DNA from 2 places in the Kluyvera sp. STS39-E genome. Region 1 is predicted to be linked to the other one. Evidence: predicted binding sites of a transcription regulator. Region 1 holds the regulator's gene; the other holds the start of a gene.
What was found. The regulator Fur, encoded in region 1, represses iron uptake genes when iron is present. The targets are predictions, from matches to a motif close to ATAATAATGAGAACNACTATCAA.
Positions count from the first base shown of each region.

Region 2: a site for Fur is predicted at 1,515-1,537, ahead of AB4K05_RS06240 (siderophore-interacting protein). Genes of this name have one in related genera too.

Region 1 is NZ_JBFQGA010000002.1:227,039-235,892, forward strand. Features, by position in the region: gene speF (ornithine decarboxylase SpeF) at 1-286, shown strand, start outside; gene potE (putrescine-ornithine antiporter) at 283-1,599, shown strand; gene AB4K05_RS04635 (DUF1294 domain-containing protein) at 1,657-1,998, opposite strand; gene pgm (phosphoglucomutase (alpha-D-glucose-1,6-bisphosphate-dependent)) at 2,128-3,768, opposite strand; gene seqA (replication initiation negative regulator SeqA) at 3,801-4,370, opposite strand; gene ybfF (esterase) at 4,553-5,317, shown strand; gene ybfE (LexA regulated protein) at 5,448-5,741, shown strand; gene fldA (flavodoxin FldA) at 5,893-6,423, shown strand; gene fur (ferric iron uptake transcriptional regulator) at 6,720-7,172, shown strand; gene chiQ (ChiQ/YbfN family lipoprotein) at 7,290-7,625, opposite strand; gene chiP (chitoporin) at 7,676-8,854, opposite strand, start outside.
Region 2 is NZ_JBFQGA010000002.1:575,566-584,419, forward strand. Features, by position in the region: gene atzF (allophanate hydrolase) at 1-259, opposite strand, end outside; gene AB4K05_RS06240 (siderophore-interacting protein) at 539-1,429, opposite strand; gene iutA (ferric aerobactin receptor IutA) at 1,698-3,899, shown strand; gene AB4K05_RS06250 (GlxA family transcriptional regulator) at 3,987-4,961, opposite strand; gene AB4K05_RS06255 (HD domain-containing protein) at 5,071-5,712, shown strand; gene AB4K05_RS06260 (NUDIX domain-containing protein) at 5,782-6,345, opposite strand; gene AB4K05_RS06265 (agmatine/peptidylarginine deiminase) at 6,706-7,815, shown strand; gene AB4K05_RS06270 (DUF4056 domain-containing protein) at 7,849-8,854, opposite strand, start outside.

The sequences.
Region 1 (8,854 bases):
CGAAGTTGAGCTGGTTCCTCTGTCTGCGGCGGAAGGTCGAATCGCCGCCGAAGGTGCTCTGCCATATCCTCCAGGTGTGCTGTGTGTTGTCCCTGGTGAAATTTGGGGCGATTCCGTGCTGCGCTACTTCACCGCATTGGAAGAAGGGATCAACCTGCTGCCAGGCTTCGCGCCAGAGTTGCAGGGGGTTTATATCCAAGAAAATGAGGGTCGCAAACAGGTTTGGTGCTACGTGATTCAGACTCAGCTACCGCAACCTGCGCTGCTGAAAGGGGAGAAATTATGAGCAAAGCCAACAACAAAATGGGTGTTGTTCAGCTCACCATCCTGACGATGGTGAACATGATGGGCTCCGGTATTATCATGCTGCCTACCAAACTTGCTGAAGTCGGCACCATTTCGATTATCTCCTGGCTTGTCACCGCCGTCGGTTCGATGGCGCTGGCTTGGGCCTTCGCTAAATGCGGGATGTTCAGTAAGAAATCCGGTGGCATGGGCGGCTATGCCGAGTATGCCTTTGGTAAGTCGGGCAACTTCATGGCCAACTATACCTACGGGGTTTCCTTGCTGATTGCCAACGTTGCGATTGCCATTTCCGCCGTCGGTTACGGCACCGAGCTTTTCGGTGCCGCCCTGAGTCCGGTACAAATCGGGCTCGCCACCATCGGTGTACTGTGGATCTGTACCATCGCTAACTTTGGCGGTGCACGCATCACCGGACAGATCAGTAGCATTACGGTATGGGGGGTGATCATTCCGGTCGTCGGGCTGTGCATCATCGGTTGGTTCTGGTTTAGCCCAACCATGTACGCCGAGTCCTGGAACCCGCATCACGTGCCGTTCTTTACCGCGGTAGGCTCGTCAATTGCAATGACGCTGTGGGCGTTCCTCGGTCTGGAATCCGCCTGTGCTAACGCCGAAGTGGTTGAAAATCCGGAACGTAACGTGCCAATCGCCGTACTCGGCGGGACGCTGGGTGCTGCGGTGATTTACATCGTCTCCACCAACGTTATCGCCGGGATTGTGCCAAATATGGATTTGGCGAATTCCACTGCACCGTTCGGTCTGGCCTTCGCGCAGATGTTCACGCCGGAAGTCGGGAAAGTGATCATGGCGCTGATGATTATGTCCTGCTGTGGTTCACTGCTCGGTTGGCAGTTCACCATCGCCCAGGTATTCAAATCCTCGGCGGATGAAGGCTACTTCCCGAAAGTGTTCTCTCAGGTGAGCCACGCGGACGCACCGGTGAAAGGGATGCTGGTGATTGTGGTTATTCAGTCTGGCCTGTCATTAATGACCATCAGCCCATCGCTGAACAACCAGTTTAACGTGCTGGTTAACCTGGCGGTTGTCACCAACATTATTCCGTACATCCTGTCGATGGCGGCGCTGGTGATTATCCAACGTATGGCGAATGTCCCGGCGGGCAAAGCGCGTATGGCAAATATCGTGGCCTTTATTGGTGCCATGTACAGCTTCTACGCCCTGTTCTCTTCCGGTCAGGAAGCTATGCTGTACGGTTCAATCGTGACCTTCCTCGGCTGGACGCTGTACGGCCTCGTATCACCACGTTTTGAATTGAAAGATAAACACAGTTAATCGCCCTGCGGGTTGCTGGCAACGGCAACCCGCTTCTTGTTACTTCTGTCGGCTCATTCAGACCGACGATGCCAGCCAATATCCCCACCCTGCCAACGCCGCCACATTTAACACCACGCTCAGCATGAACCAGGTGCGAAAAGGTTGTTTCTGCGTTTTATGACGAAACAGTTGCTGCGCCGCTATAGCGCCAAGCCATCCGCCAACTAAGCCAAACGCAAGGAGCGTCATTTCCGGCACCCGCTGCCAGCTTTTACGCGCTGCAAATTTATCGATGCCGTACACCAAGAGCGTGGCGACATTGACTAACAGCAACCATGCCCAGAATGAGTGGAAGTAGAAATAGCTGACCAGCACTAAGACCGCCAACAGCCCATAGCAAAACGGATTAAATCTCATCTCTGTACCTGTTGTTCTTAAACGGGCTTATTCTCACGACTGAGCGTGTTCATAAAAAAATCCGCAATCCCTGACGGGACTGCGGATCCTGATACCATCAAACGCGAGTAAGCCTTACGGCTTTTTCAATCAGGCGTTTTTCAGCACTTCACTGACAATCTCTACCGCTTCTTTCTCGATTTGCTGACGATGTTCAGCGCCAAGGAAGCTTTCACAGTAAATTTTGTAGGCATCTTCAGTACCGGAAGGACGCGCCGCAAACCAGCCGTTTTCAGTCATCACTTTCAGACCGCCAATCGACGCGCCGTTACCCGGTGCCGCCGTCAGACGTGCAGTGATAGGATCGCCTGCCAGCGTGCTGGCACTGACCATTTCAGGAGACAGTTTGGACAAGGCCGCTTTCTGTGCAGAAGTCGCGCTTGCCTGCAGACGGTTATAGCTCGGCGCACCAAAGCGTGCCGCCAGGTCATTGTAGTGCTCCTGCGGGTTCTTACCGGTTACTGCGGTAATCTCTGCCGCCAGCAGACACATAATGATGCCGTCTTTATCCGTTGACCATGGAGTGCCGTCGAAACGCAGGAATGAAGCCCCAGCGCTCTCTTCGCCACCAAAGCCAAAGCTGCCATCGAACAGGCCATCAACGAACCATTTAAAGCCAACCGGCACTTCCACCAGCTTACGACCCAGGTCGTTGACCACGCGGTCAATCATTGCAGAAGAAACCAACGTCTTACCGACCGCGACATCTTTGCCCCACTGTGGACGATGCTGGAACAGATAGTTGATGGCCACCGCCAGATAATGGTTCGGGTTCATCAGGCCAGCTGGCGTCACGATACCGTGGCGGTCGTAGTCAGGGTCATTGGCAAACGCGAGGTCAAATTTATCACGCAGCGCCAGCAGGCCCGCCATTGCGCACTCGGAGGAGCAGTCCATACGGATCGCGCCGTCTTTATCGAGGTGCATGAAGCGGAAGGTCTGGTCAACGTGATCGTTAACAATAGTCAGATTCAGGTTGTAGTGCTTAGCGATACGCTTCCAGTATTCAATACCGGAGCCGCCCAGCGGATCTACACCCAGCGTCAGACCCGCTTTCTGGATAGCTGCCATATCGACGATATCCGCAAGCCCTTCAATAAACGGCTGAACCAGATCCTGTTCGATAACATGACCTGAAGCCAGCGCCGCCGCGTAAGAGATGCGCTTCACGCCGTTAAGATCGGCGGCCAACAGTGCGTTCGCGCGATCTTCAACCACTTTGGTGACGTTGGTATCAGCCGGGCCACCGTTTGGTGGGTTGTACTTGATACCGCCATCATCCGGCGGGTTGTGGGATGGCGTAATCACAATCCCATCGGCCAGCGGGCCGCCTTTTTTGTTGTGTACCAGGATAGCGTTAGAAACCGCCGGCGTCGGCGTAAAGCCATTGTCTTCCTGTACAATGACATCAACCCCATTGGCTGCCAACACTTCGAGAACGGAGATAAACGCAGGCTCTGAGAGCGCGTGAGTATCTTTTCCGACGTAGCATGGGCCCGTAATTCCATTTTTCGCGCGCTCTTCAGCGATTGCCTGAGCAATGGCCAAAATATGCTTTTCGTTGAAGCTGTGACGACCTGCGCTCCCACGGTGACCGGATGTACCGAATTTCACCGCATGTTCCGCATTGCCCACATCCGGCTGCAGCACGTAGTACTGAGACGTCAGTTGAGCAACATTGATCAAATCACTTTGCTGTGCAGGCTGACCCGCACGGGTATGGTTTGCCATTGCCTGGTCCTTCTTATGCAAGGGTTGGATTTTCAGTATGAAATGGTACCGCAAACCTTTTCAATCAGCTCCACCGGGAACTGCATTGACTGCATGATGTGTTCGACCATGCTGCATTTACGGCCTGTATTCGTGTTGGTAATGACCCAGTATGGCGTTTCCGGAACCTGTTTAGGCTTCGTCTGGTTACCGTTTTTCAGCAGCGTCTGCTCATCGGCAGCAAAATAGACGCGGGTACGACCATGCAGCGACTCGGTGGCTTCAGCGAAGGCTTTACCGTCCAGTGAGTACAGCGTGGTGAGAATCAGCATAAAGCGGTTAACTGCTTTTTTCTGCTCGGCATATTCGTCAGAGAGCAGCAGCTCGCGCATGGCACGGACTTTGTCTTTGGTCGTTTTAACCGTTTTAACTTCAGCCGCGGGGGTAGCAGCCGGCGCAGGAGTAGGTTCTGCTTTGACGACCGGTGCCGCGGCAACAGCGGGCTGTGAAGCGGCGCTGAATTTCAGCATACGCCGTAAAATGTCGGACGCGCTCTCGCCAATGTGCAGAGTGTGAGCCGCAATATAGCGATAGAGCTCGTCATCAACTTCGATCGTTTTCATCTTAATCCGGTGCGATAATTTTTCTGAATACAATTCGTTGGGATTATAAAGTCAAAACCCAACAGCGGGTAGCGCCAAAACAGGAACACGGCAAAATTCGGATGAGTTCCTTACTTGCCCCTGAGCGTTAGAATGTCCAACATGATACCCTAACCCGACAACGCGAAAAAAAGAACTTTGCTATGAAATTGAATGTCCGAGCGCAATCTGCACAAAACCTGCACAATAATTCCCCCATCGTTCTGGTCCACGGTCTGTTTGGCAGCCTAGATAATCTTGGCATCTTGGCGCGCGACCTCGTCGTGGATCACGATATTATCCAAGTTGATATGCGTAACCACGGGCTGTCGCCTCGTTCAGACCAAATGAACTACCCGGCGATGGCTCAGGATCTGCTCGATACTCTCGACGCCAATAACATCGAAAAAGCCACGCTCATCGGTCACTCAATGGGCGGCAAAGCGGTGATGGCATTTACCGCGTTGGCTCCAGAACGCATCGACCGTCTAGTGGCGATTGATATTGCTCCTGTGAACTATCAGGTTCGTCGTCACGATGAGATTTTTGCTGCCATTAACGCCGTGACATCTGCAGGCGTGGCAACTCGCCAGCAGGCCGCCACGGTGATGCGTGATTATCTGAAGGAAGAAGGCGTGATTCAGTTTCTGCTGAAATCATTTGTCGACGGCGCATGGCGCTTTAACGTACCGGTACTGTGGGAACAATATCCGCACATTGTCGGCTGGGAGACGATTCCCGCGTGGGATCATCCTGCCCTCTTTATTCCCGGCGGCAATTCGCCGTACGTTACCGAAGCCTATCGCGACGATCTTTTAGCCCAGTTCCCACAAGCCAAGGCGCACGTTATTGCCGGCGCGGGCCATTGGGTTCACGCCGAAAAACCGGACGCGGTGCTACGCGCTATCCGCCGCTACCTTGCAGAGTGATTAAAAATGCACCGACTGCGCGCCAGAATGGCCGCGGTCGTTGGCGTGCGGGTTCCACTGATGTATGATTGCGCGCTGTCTGCGCCGGGTACTGCCCGGTAGCTTGTTTTCCCCGAAGTCACTCAGAATCATGGCAAAAGAACAAACGGACCGTACGACACTAGATTTGTTCGCAAATGAGCGTCGCCCGGGAAGACCAAAAACCAATCCGCTTTCGCGTGACGAGCAGCTCCGCATCAATAAGCGCAACCAGCTAAAACGCGACAAGGTTCGTGGGCTCAAGCGTGTTGAACTGAAGCTGAATCATGAAGCCGTTGATGCGCTCAACGAGCTGGCGACTGCCCGTGATATGAGCCGTAGCGAACTCATCGAAGAGATGTTGATGAATCAGCTCGCGCTGCTGCACGGACAGGGGAAAGTCTGAAAAATCCCCCCAAAACACGCTTTCATGTAGCAGAGTGTGCAGTACGGCACGATTGCTGTTTCCGCACTTAGACCTGTTCTGCTATGATTGCCCTTATCTGTGGGCATTAAGCCACCACCATATCATTAAGTTTCAAGAGGTTATTTTACTCATGGCAATCGTTGGCATCTTCTTCGGTAGCGATACCGGAAACACCGAAAATATCGCAAAAATGATTCAAAAACAGCTTGGTAAAGATGTCGCTGATGTTCATGACATCGCCAAGAGCAGCAAAGAGGATCTGGAAGCGTTCGATATCCTGCTGCTGGGCATTCCAACGTGGTACTACGGTGAAGCACAGTGCGACTGGGATGATTTCTTCCCAACGCTGGAAGAAGTTGATTTCAACGGCAAGCTGGTTGCGTTGTTCGGCTGTGGCGACCAGGAAGACTATGCAGAATATTTCTGTGATGCCCTGGGTACCATCCGTGACATTATTGAACCTCATGGCGCAACCATCGTCGGCCACTGGCCAACCGCCGGCTATCATTTTGAAGCGTCTAAGGGCCTTGCCGATGACGATCACTTCGTGGGCCTAGCCATTGACGAAGATCGCCAACCAGAGTTGACCGCAGAACGCGTTGAGAAATGGGTTAAGCAGGTTGCCGAAGAACTGCACTTGGATGAGATCAAAAACGCCTAATTGCGATAATGAGGTGTAATTATTGAATTGCACCTCATTAATAGGTAAAAGCAATTAAAATAATAGCTACATTTTTTTAACTTTTTATCGCATACCTGTACAATATCATCAGATTTGGCGCAGGTTCATCGCCCAGTTTGTCGATGATGCCTCGTTTTTGAAAGCTCAGCTTACCCGGGCCTTGCTGTTTTCATTTTGATAGGGCCATTCTATAATGAGACGCATTAATTCGGGTGCATTCTCTGTGAAACTTTCACTGATGGAAGTTAATCGTAAAGCAACAGGACAGATTCCGCATGACTGACAATAATACCGCATTAAAGAAGGCTGGCCTGAAAGTCACACTTCCACGGTTAAAGATTCTGGAAGTTCTTCAGGAACCTCATAACCACCATGTCAGCGCGGAAGACTTATACAAACGCCTGATCGACATGGGTGAAGAAATCGGTTTAGCCACGGTTTACCGCGTACTTAACCAGTTCGATGATGCTGGCATCGTGACCCGCCATAATTTTGAAGGCGGTAAATCCGTTTTCGAATTAACCCAACAGCATCACCACGATCACCTGATCTGCCTCGACTGCGGTAAAGTTATCGAGTTCAGCGATGATTCTATTGAAGCTCGCCAGCGTGAAATCGCCACTAAACATGGTATTCGCCTAACCAACCACAGCCTGTATCTGTACGGTCACTGTGCTGAAGGCGACTGCCGTGAAGATGAACACGCTCACGACGACGTCGCAAAATAACGACTCGCCGCTCGTCAAAAAGCCAGCCACCGTGTGCTGGTTTTTTTTTACCTTTCTTCAGCTACCCACATAAAAAAACCGCTGCAAGCAGCGGTTTTTTTCGTTCAGCAGACAACGTTACTTGTTCGACGTATTGTTGCTGCGGATCTCTTGCCAGATTTTATCGCATTTGCTTGCGACAGCTTGGTCATTACCCATTTTTCTAGCCTGAATGCACTGCTGGTAGTCCAACACACGCACGCTTTCCTGATTCGCGAACTGCTCGTGCTTCTTCTCTTGCTTCAGCACGTTTAATACGCTCTGGCAGGCCTCGATTTTCTCCGGGCTGCCTTCCGCCGTATTGATACAGGCGCTATAGGCATCTTTCAGTTTGCTATCTTCTTGCGGCGCAGGAGACTGCACACAGGCGCTAAGGCCAGCGGCCATCAGGGCGACAATAATCAATTTTTTCATGCAATGAGCCTCTTAGTGGCGGTAGTGGTTTCCCGCTACCGCCTCATGCATCAGAAAATAGTGAACGGTGCGATGACGATGAATTTCACGTCACGTTCGTCCTGGAAGATGTTGCCGTAACCGCCGCCCCAGCTTGGGATATCGGAGTGGTTGTCGTACTGAGTGAAGTGCAGTTTGAAGAGCGTACCCTTCGCGCGGCCTTCCTGTACGGTGTACATGGCATCAAGGCTATATGCAGATTCTTTGATGGTGTTGTTTTTGTTGTAGAACGCGTCTGGATTCATCTGCCAGGTCGCTGGTTTAGCATCCCATGCATAGACGTAAGACGCGCCCACTGCCCAACCAGGGAGATTCCAGTTTTTCAGGTCATACATGCCGCCGAAGAACACCGCTTTTTCGCCGTTGGCGTTGAAGTCAGAGCGGTTATCCCACCAGATATCCAGACGACCGTTAGAGGAAGCATAGGTTGGCGTCATACGCTGCAGGAAGTAACCCTGCTGGCCTTCAGCTTTAACCCAAGTCCCTTCCAGACGGAAATCGAACACCTCGTTAAGCTTGTAACCAAAGGTCAGTGCTTGCAGCCACGCGGTGCCATCATAAATATCGTTTACGCCGCGGTCGGTGACTTTGTCACGAGTACCGTAGAACTGATAGCTGGTCGTCAATGGGCCGCCAGGAATATCGAATTTGTAGCTCGCTTTGGCGAAGTACTGATCAACATAACCTTCTGCCTGACCAAATGCCGCTTCCAGCACCAGGTCATTTTTGAAATCGTATTTAGCACCGATAGAGTGCAGGTAGTCGACTTTGGTCTTCTTATCGTTCTGATAGAAGTTATCCATCTCCAGGTGCCAAGGCGCTTTGTACTCGTTGGTCCACATGTAGGAGAAGCTCAGAGCACCATTATCGCCGTAATCAAAGTTGGCACCCGCTTCAGCACCCTGATAGGTACCAGGCATGAAGCTCCAGTGTGGTGCCAGCAGGGTTTGACCGGTAGGCTGGATGTAACCTGCGCGAGCCCAAGTTGGACCGAGTTTGAATTTCGCGGCTGCTTTATACAGGCTGATACCGCTCTTATCACCGCTGTAGTCTTCGCTGTAACCCTTGTTTTTAGAAGAGAACGCGATTTCGTTTGGGTGGCCGCTTTCGGCGCTTTCGTTCATTTCAATTGCGGTGAACGCAGCGATATCGATACCGAACATATCGGCAGCATAGCCAGACTGGAAGTC
Region 2 (8,854 bases), 350 kb from region 1:
GCCATCCGGCTACGTCGACGTTATCTTTAACCGCGAACGGAATACCGAATAATGGCAGTGCATCCGGGTTGCTGCGGTAAAGCGGAATTAACGCATCCCATTGCGCCTGTAGCTGGGCATCGCTGGCAATCATCAGCCAAGCGCTATCCTCAATCGAGAGAGTATGAATATGTTCTTTTAATAAAGTCAGAACCGCGTCGCTATTATGTGCAACCTGCTGACGCCATGCGGCCAGTGTCTTACCGGTCATTAATGCCATCGTTGAATTCCTGTTGGTATACAAGATGGAATTCAATTAGCAAGGCCCATGCCAAATAATTAAATAATTGTTTTATATGGAGTTAAAATAAAATAACTGGGAAGCTAAAATATATTACGCACCTTCACGGAACATATATGAGCAATAACAGTGCAAACTGTCATAGGAAAAATAAATAACAAAACAAGAGAGTCAGATGAATCTATTATGAAAATAGCCACATTAACTTTATTATTAATGTGGCTATTTTAGCGCGCAGTGACTATTTATTCTGCGCCATTAGCGCACGCGGCCTTTTGCCCAGTAGGCCATAAAGTTAATGGCATCGTGCGCAACGCCCTGCTCGCCAATGAGGTAGCGACGCAGCTGTTTCACGACCGTGGACTCCGCCGCCACCCAGCCATAGAAGTCGCTGTTGTCGGTGGTCGCTTTATCCCAGAGCAGCTCCCCTTCCGCTTCTTCCTTCACGCTCCCGGCGCTATCGCTTTCAGGGAGGCGCGCGTGCTGCTTCACCGCATCAAGAAGACACTCGCCGTGCGCAGCCGCCACGGGCTGACGCGGCAGCCAGTGGACCGTGGCAAAAGGCAGATGGCTTAAATCGATGCAATCGCCCTGTTCAGGCACCTCAAAAAACGCCTGCACCTGCGGCGGGCTCACCTGACCGGCGAGCATTTCCAGAATTCCACGCGCCGCCGGCAGCGCTGTTTCATCAGCAATGATCAAGGCGCGACGCAGCCCTGTAGGCGGCGTCCATTCGTAGCCGCCGCTGTCTTCAGTTTGCGCCGCATTGGGGGCCACAATCTGAATCGCATCGCCAGGTTTTGCATGAATTGCCCAAGCCGAAGCCGGGCCTTCGGTGCCGTGTCTGACAAATTCCACCGTGACTTCTTGGCGCTGCGGATCGACGTGACGCAGCGTATAAGTGCGCACAATTGGCCGCTTATCTTTGGCGATAGCCAGCAGCGTTGGATACCACTCCCCTTCCACCGGCAGCGATGGCGGCGTGCCGTCTTCGGCGGGAAACAGCATTTTGATCCGCTGATCGGGCGAGTCAGATTTCATCTGCGCCACTTCTTCCCCGCGAAACACTAGGCTTAGCAGAGAAGGTGAAACCTCACTTTTACGCGCTAGCTGCACGTTAAACAGACGATAACCCGGAACGACTGCCATAAATTTTCCTTACGCATAGGGGAGTAACGGCGGAGAAAAATCCCACCACCCGTTCATGAAATTTAGTCAACTCTGATAATTAGTATTGATAATGAGAAATATTATCGACAATATTCGCATTACTACAACTGATATAAACCCATGAATTATTCATGGTTTATATATTTCGTGGCGGGCTCGCGACGAAAAAAAAGCGGCATGACGCCGCATCTTTAACTCACTGAACCGCATTTTTGGGCTGGCGTTTGTCTGCCCGTGCGCAGGAATCATGATGATAACGAAGAAACATACCCTCTGGGCGCTGAACCCGCTGCTGCTGGCGATGATGGCTCCCGCCGTAGCACAACAAACCGACGATGAGTCGATGGTGATCTCCGCCAGCCGTAACAACCGTACCGTCGCTGAAATGGCGCAAACCACTTGGGTGATTGAAAATGCCGAACTGGAGCAGCAAATCCAAGGCGGTAAAGAGCTTAAAGACGCGCTGGCTCAGTTGATCCCCGGCCTCGACGTCAGTAGCCAAAGCCGTACCAACTATGGCATGAACGTCCGCGGTCGCCCGCTGGTGGTACTGATTGACGGCGTGCGCCTCAACTCTTCACGTACCGATAGCCGCCAGTTGGACTCTATTGACCCATTCAATATCGAACATATTGAAGTGATCTCCGGCGCCACCTCGCTGTACGGCGGCGGCAGTACCGGCGGGTTGATTAACATTGTCACCAAAAAAGGCCAGCCGGAAACCCAAGTGGAGTTTGAAGCGGGCAGCAAAAGCGGCTTTAACAGCAGCAAAGATCACGATGAGCGTATTGCCAGCGCCGTCTCCGGCGGTAACGACCATATTTCCGGACGGATGTCAGTGGCGTACCAGAAATTTGGCGGCTGGTATGACGGTAACGGCGATGCCACCTTGCTGGATAACACGCAGACCGGTCTACAGTATTCCGACCGCCTAGACGTGATGGGCACCGGCACACTGAATATCGACGAAACCCAGCAGCTCCAACTGGTGACGCAATATTACAAGAGTCAGGGCGACGACGATTACGGGCTGAATCTGGGGAAAAACTTCTCCGCACTGAGCGGCGCCACTAAGCCGTACGTCAGCAGCGGGCTGAATTCGGATCGTATTCCCGGTACCGAGCGCCATTTGATGAGCCTGCAGTACTCAAACAGCGATTTCTTAGGCCAAGAGCTGGTCGGCCAAGTGTACTATCGCGATGAGTCGCTGAAGTTCTATCCATTCCCAAGCATGAACAAGAAAAACGAGCTGACCTCGTTCTCCTCGTCCCAGCAGGAAACCAACCAGTATGGCGCGAAGCTGACGATGAACAGCACGCCGCTGGACGGTTGGCAACTGACCTACGGGCTGGATGCCGACCACGAGCGCTTCACCTCTAACCAGATGTTCTTCGATAAAGATAAAGCTAACGCCTCCGGCGGGCTGAACAACCAGCAAATCTATACCACCGGACGCTATCCGTCATACGACATCAGCAATTTGGCCGCGTTCCTGCAATCGAGCTATGACATCAACGAGATCTTTACCCTGAGCGGCGGCGTACGCTACCAGTACACCGAAAACAAAGTTGACGACTTCGTTGGCTATGCGCAGCAGCAGCAAATTGCCGCAGGCACGATAAAATCCGCCGACGCCATTCCTGGCGGTTCAACCGATTACGATAACTTCCTGTTTAACGCCGGTCTCTTGGTGCACCTGACCGAACGCCAGCAGACTTGGTTTAACTTCTCACAGGGCGTCGAGCTACCAGACCCGGGTAAATACTACGGTCGCGGCGCCTACGGTGCGGCGGTCAATGGTCATCTGCCGCTGACCAACAGCGTCAATGTTAATGACAGCACGCTGGAAGGGATTAAGGTCAACTCCTACGAGCTGGGCTGGCGTTATACCGGCGACAACCTGCGTACCCAGATTGCGGCCTACTACTCGCTGTCCGACAAGAACGTGCAGGCGAATAAAGATCTGACCATCAGCATCATTGACGATAAGCGCCGTATTTACGGCGTGGAAGGCGCGGTGGATTACTTTATTCCGGACACCAACTGGAGCACCGGTGGTAATTTCAACGTATTGAAAACCGAGTCGAAGGTGGACGGTCAGTGGCAAAAATATGATGTGAAGGTCGCCAGCCCGTCAAAAGCCACTGCCTATATTGGCTGGGCACCGGACCCGTGGAGCCTACGCGTGCAGAGCACCACCTCGTTTAAACTCACCGATGAAGCCGGCAATCAGCTTGATGGCTACACGACCATTGATTTGCTGGGCAGCTACCAGCTGCCGGTGGGCAAGCTGAGCTTCAGCGTGGAAAACCTGTTTGACCGCGACTACACCACGGTTTGGGGGCAGCGTGCGCCGCTGTACTACAGCCCGGCTTCAGGCCCGGCTTCACTGTATGACTACAAAGGCCGTGGACGGACGTTTGGGCTGAACTATTCTGTTCTGTTCTAACTGAGCATTGCCCGGTGGCGCAAGCTTACCGGGCCTACAACACCATCATAACTTCCTGATTTTGTAGGCCTGATAAGCGTAGCGCCATCAGGCACTGGTCGTTATCGTATTAAATCGTCGATAGACAGAAGGCGTCATGCCCGTGCGTTTGACAAATGCACGCCGCAGCACGTCGCAGCTGGCGTAGCCACACTGACTGGCGATGGTTTTTAGCGGCAACGTGCCATTTTCCAGCAGCCGCTTCGCATGGTCTATGCGTCCAGCTTCCAGCCATTCTCCCGCCGCCATGTCCATCTCTTGGCGAAACAGTCGGCCAAGGTGACGGACGCTCAGGCCAATGTGTTCCGCCATATCATTCAGGCTTTCGACGCGGGCCAAATTAGCAAGGGTCCAACGTTGGAGATCCTGGAAGGCGCTGCGGCCCGTTGGGGAAATCGCGCTATGGCGAATAAAGTGGCCTTGGTTGACCGGACGACGGAAAAACATCACCAAGTTGCAGGCCACGTCCTGCGCGACCTCTCGCCCCAAATCTTCCTCCACCAGCCTGATAGCCAGATCCATACCGGAGGTGACTCCGGCCGCCGTTCTCACCGGGCCATCGGCGACATACAGTGCGTCAGCATCGACTTCAATCTGCGGAAACATAGCGCTCAGACGCGAGGCGCTTGCCCAGTGGGTGGTGATTTTGCGCTGTATCAGTAGCCCCGTTTGTGCCAGCAGGAAAGCGCCGGTGCAGACAGAACCATAACGGCTGCTGTTTTCACAAAGCGAACGAATCTGCTCTTTTTGCACAGGCGTCAGCACCTGTTGCCAAACATCCGGCGCGCCCGCCAACAGGAAGGTATCGGGCCGTAGCGTGTGCGCATTTTCAAGCTGCGTGTTCGCCATAAGCTTAACCCCCGATGACGCCTCAACCGTCAGATCATCCAGCGAGACAACCACCGGTTCATATACCTTTCGCCGCAGTTGGCGATTCGCCTCAGCAAAGACATCAAGCGGCCCTGAAACGTCCAGAAGCTGGACGCCGGGTACCGCAAGAATGGCAATAACGCGTTTCATCATCGCTGGGTGTCCTGATTAGAAGTTATGTCCTTATTCGTCGCAATTAGACGTTTAGAGACATACAGAATGCCCTGTAAACTTCATTTCAACAACTCATAAGGAGCAAGATATGACATTTACCGTACAAGGCATTCAGATCCCCGACAGCAAACTGGCCCGTGAAGCGACTGAATTTGTTCGTGACACCGAGAACGACCTGCTATTCCATCACTCTAGCCGCGTCTTCTACTGGGGTGCGCTGGCAGGCGCACGCCGCGGCTTGAAGGTAGATCATGAGCTGCTTTATGTCGGTTGCATGTTCCACGATGTGGGCCTGACCCACGAACATTGCAGCTGTGATAAACGTTTCGAGGTGGATGGCGCGAATGCCGCCCGCGCATTTCTCGATAGCCACGGCGTAGCCCCTGCGGATATCGATAAGGTGTGGACCGCAATTGCGCTGCACACGACCCCGGGGATCCCAGAGTTTATGGCGCCTGAAATCGCGCTGTTAACCGCAGGCGTTGAGATGGATGTATTGGGAATTGATTACGACAAGTTCAGCGATGCCAGCCGTGAAGCGGTGGTGGCGCAGCACCCTCGCCAATCAGGCTTTAAAGAAAATATCATCAACGCATTTTATGATGGTATTAAAGCCAAACCGCAAACTACCTTTGGCAACGTGAAGGCCGACGTCATCGCCGATAAAGAGGCCGCTTTTGTGCCGGGTAATTTCTGTCGGATTATTCGCGAGTCAAACTGGCAAGAATAGGCGTCATGCTGTAATAAGAACTGGGGCTTGGAGAGGGATTTGCCGATGTCCTCGCCCCTGTCTCTATTTTCATCCACGCTCGATGGATTCGCCGATTTTATTTTTAGCGCTCGCCAACAAAAACGCGGTCACCGACGTCGCATCGCTAATTTGTCCGTCGAGAATTAACGCTCTAAATTCAGCGATTTTCATTTTTTTGACGGTCAAACCATACTCTTCTTCATCGAGCTGCTGGCCGCCAAATGTCAGCTGCGTGGCCAAATAGATATGGTAACCCTGCGCAGAATACCCCTGCGCCAGCTTCTGATAGCCGACATATTCAAGCTTACCGGCATTCAAGCCGGTTTCTTCACGCAGTTCTCCGGCGGCAACATCTTCTGGCGCAGCCGAAGGCGACATTTCCCAGCTCCCCTGCGGCAGCTCAAGCGTTCTTTTCCCTAGCGGATATCGGAACTGCTCAACCACAAAGATCTCATCATTGTGCACTGGGATGATGACAACAAAGTCACCCTTTTCAATAACGGAATATATCCCCTCGCTGCCATCGGCACGCTGGACACGATCTTCTTTGAGCGTCATCCAACGGTTTCGGTAAATTTCTTTGGTGGTCAGCGTTTTTATCTCAGCGCTCATTGGCATTATCCTTTGTTGGCAAAAGAGCTGACGTCAAAAAGCAGCAGGCGTCAGACGCATAGAAACAGCATCATTATACTCGTCTCTCTCCAGCCCGGCATGGGGATGAATCTCAATAGTATGCTCCGAGCAACCGTAGATAAATATAAATTATATATAAATATATAGTTGAGAAGTTTTAATAATCGGCAAAAAACCAAGAAATAAAAACCATCTGCAATTGCTTCTTATTATCCGCGTGCTATATTTCGCTCGAAGTCTGACAGCAATGTTATTATTAATTAATAACAATACACGCTTTATCATCTATTATTATTGTGTTCACCTTTTATCAGGTGAATACACGTTAAAGGTTTTCTCATGATCACACGACGGACTTTTGTTAGGCAGAGCCTAGTGGCTTCAGCAGGCACATTTATCGCAGGCCAAGCCGGTTTTAGCTCGCTCGTTTACGCCGCTTCAAACCCTTCATGGCTGATGCCAGATGAAGGTGCGCCCCACGCGGCAACCTGGATGGCATTTGGCGCCAGCGCAGAAATCTGGGAACCGCACCTGCTGCCGGTGGTTCAGGACAATCTGGCATTAATCGCCAAAACAATCGCCTCGTTTGAACCGCTCAATATGTTGGTGCGAGAAGAAGATTACGACCTCGCCTCCCGCCTGTGCGGGTCGACAGTCAATCTGCACGTTCAGCCCATTGACGATCTATGGATACGCGATACCGGGCCGGTATTTGTCCGTAGCCCGCACGGTAAACTTGGCGGCGTCGGTTTTAATTTCAACGGCTGGGGTGATAAGCAAGAGCATGAGCATGACGCGAAGGTGGCGGAGTTCGTAAGCGAAAGCGTGAAGGCCAAGTTTATCCGTTCGTCGCTGACCTTAGAAGGCGGCGGAATTGAGGTCGATGGCGAAGGGACGGCCATCATTACCGAAAGCTGCGTTCTCAATGCAAACCGTAATCCCGGCGTGAGCAAAGCCGAGTGTGAACGCGAGCTAAAGTGCCTGTTGGGGCTGGAAAAAATCATCTGGCTGCCGGGGATTGCCGGTAAAGATATTACCGATGGTCATACAGATTTTTACGCCCGCTTTACCCATCCGGGCACCGTCGTGGCGGGCCTTGAACTGGACTCATCGTCATTTGACTACGCCGTGACCCGGCGGCATCTCGATATTTTACGCGCCGCCACGGATGCCAAAGGTCGGCGTTTAGAAGTGGTGACGCTGGAAGGCCCGTCGAGCATCCGGCAAACCTACGCCAGCGATGATTTTGCCGCAGGCTATATTAATTTTTATGTCTGCAACGGTGCCATCATTGCCCCGGAATTTGGTGATAAGCGTCGCGACCAAAATACCCGCGCGATATTGCAGGAGCTGTTTGCCGAGCGCGAAATCGTTCAGCTAAATATTGATGGTATTGCGGCGGGCGGCGGCGGTATTCATTGTGCGACGCAGCAGCAGCCGACAGTCTAAGACGCGGATAAAATAAGCTAATCCACTATCTGGTTATTTCTGCATCCGCATCAGTTGATTCTTATCTGCCGCTTCTGCGCTCTCCGCCAGCGCCTGAAATTGCGATGGGCTGTAATAGTTTTTGGGCGGCGGTAGGGATTGCATCGCGCTGCCGGGATAAATTTGCAATTCACCCAAACGAGAAAGCTGATAACCACCGACCACGGCGGGCAGGGTCAGTTGATAAGGCGCGGTTTTCTCATAAGGTACGGGCGTCGGCAGGCGATTTTTGCCGAGATAATAGTTGCGTTTTAGCACCAGAAATTTGTCCGGGACACGGCGCTGGCTGTTCCACCAGTCGCCGTCCGTCTCGCGGAATTTGCGCTCCGTTTCGCTGCGCGTGGCGACGCCCAATTGCAACAGCGCCGCTTTAAGCGCCTTTTCCATCGCCGCATTATAGCTTTCGATACTGTGCCCGTGACCGGCGAGGATGACGTTGATTGCCAGCCGCGCGCCCAGCAGGTTGGAGTAGAGATCTTCCGGCGAAAATGCTGAGATTTCTTCTGAAAAACCGGGAACGGATTCAAAACCGTACCACTGAGCGATTTCATGCCACTGGGCCAGTTGAAAGGCCAGATCCCCTGCCAGCCACGCCGCCAGAGTATAGCGCTGCGCCAGATTCGCCGGCGGGGTAAACGCGTGCAGCTGAAGGCGGCGCACGCCCAGTTCTTCCGAGTAAAAATAGCGCCCGCTCTGGCCCAGCGTTGGCAAAATACGGCTGAAAATAAAGAAGGTGTTATCGGCGGTGTCGCGCACATGGGCGATATCGATAAAGCCGCCGCGCCGGGTGTAGACCAGACCGTTTTTCTCATCGCTTAGGCCGACGATATTTTTCACCGCGCCTAGCGCGCTGTCGTTGTAATGATGGCGGCCGAGGGTATCAATGCTCAGGACGTTGCCAATCTGATATACCGGAATGGGCACGCCTATCGCTCGCACATTGAGATTGTAGCCAAATGCGCAGCACGGTCGCAGCGACTCCGGCGGCGGCAAATGGCTG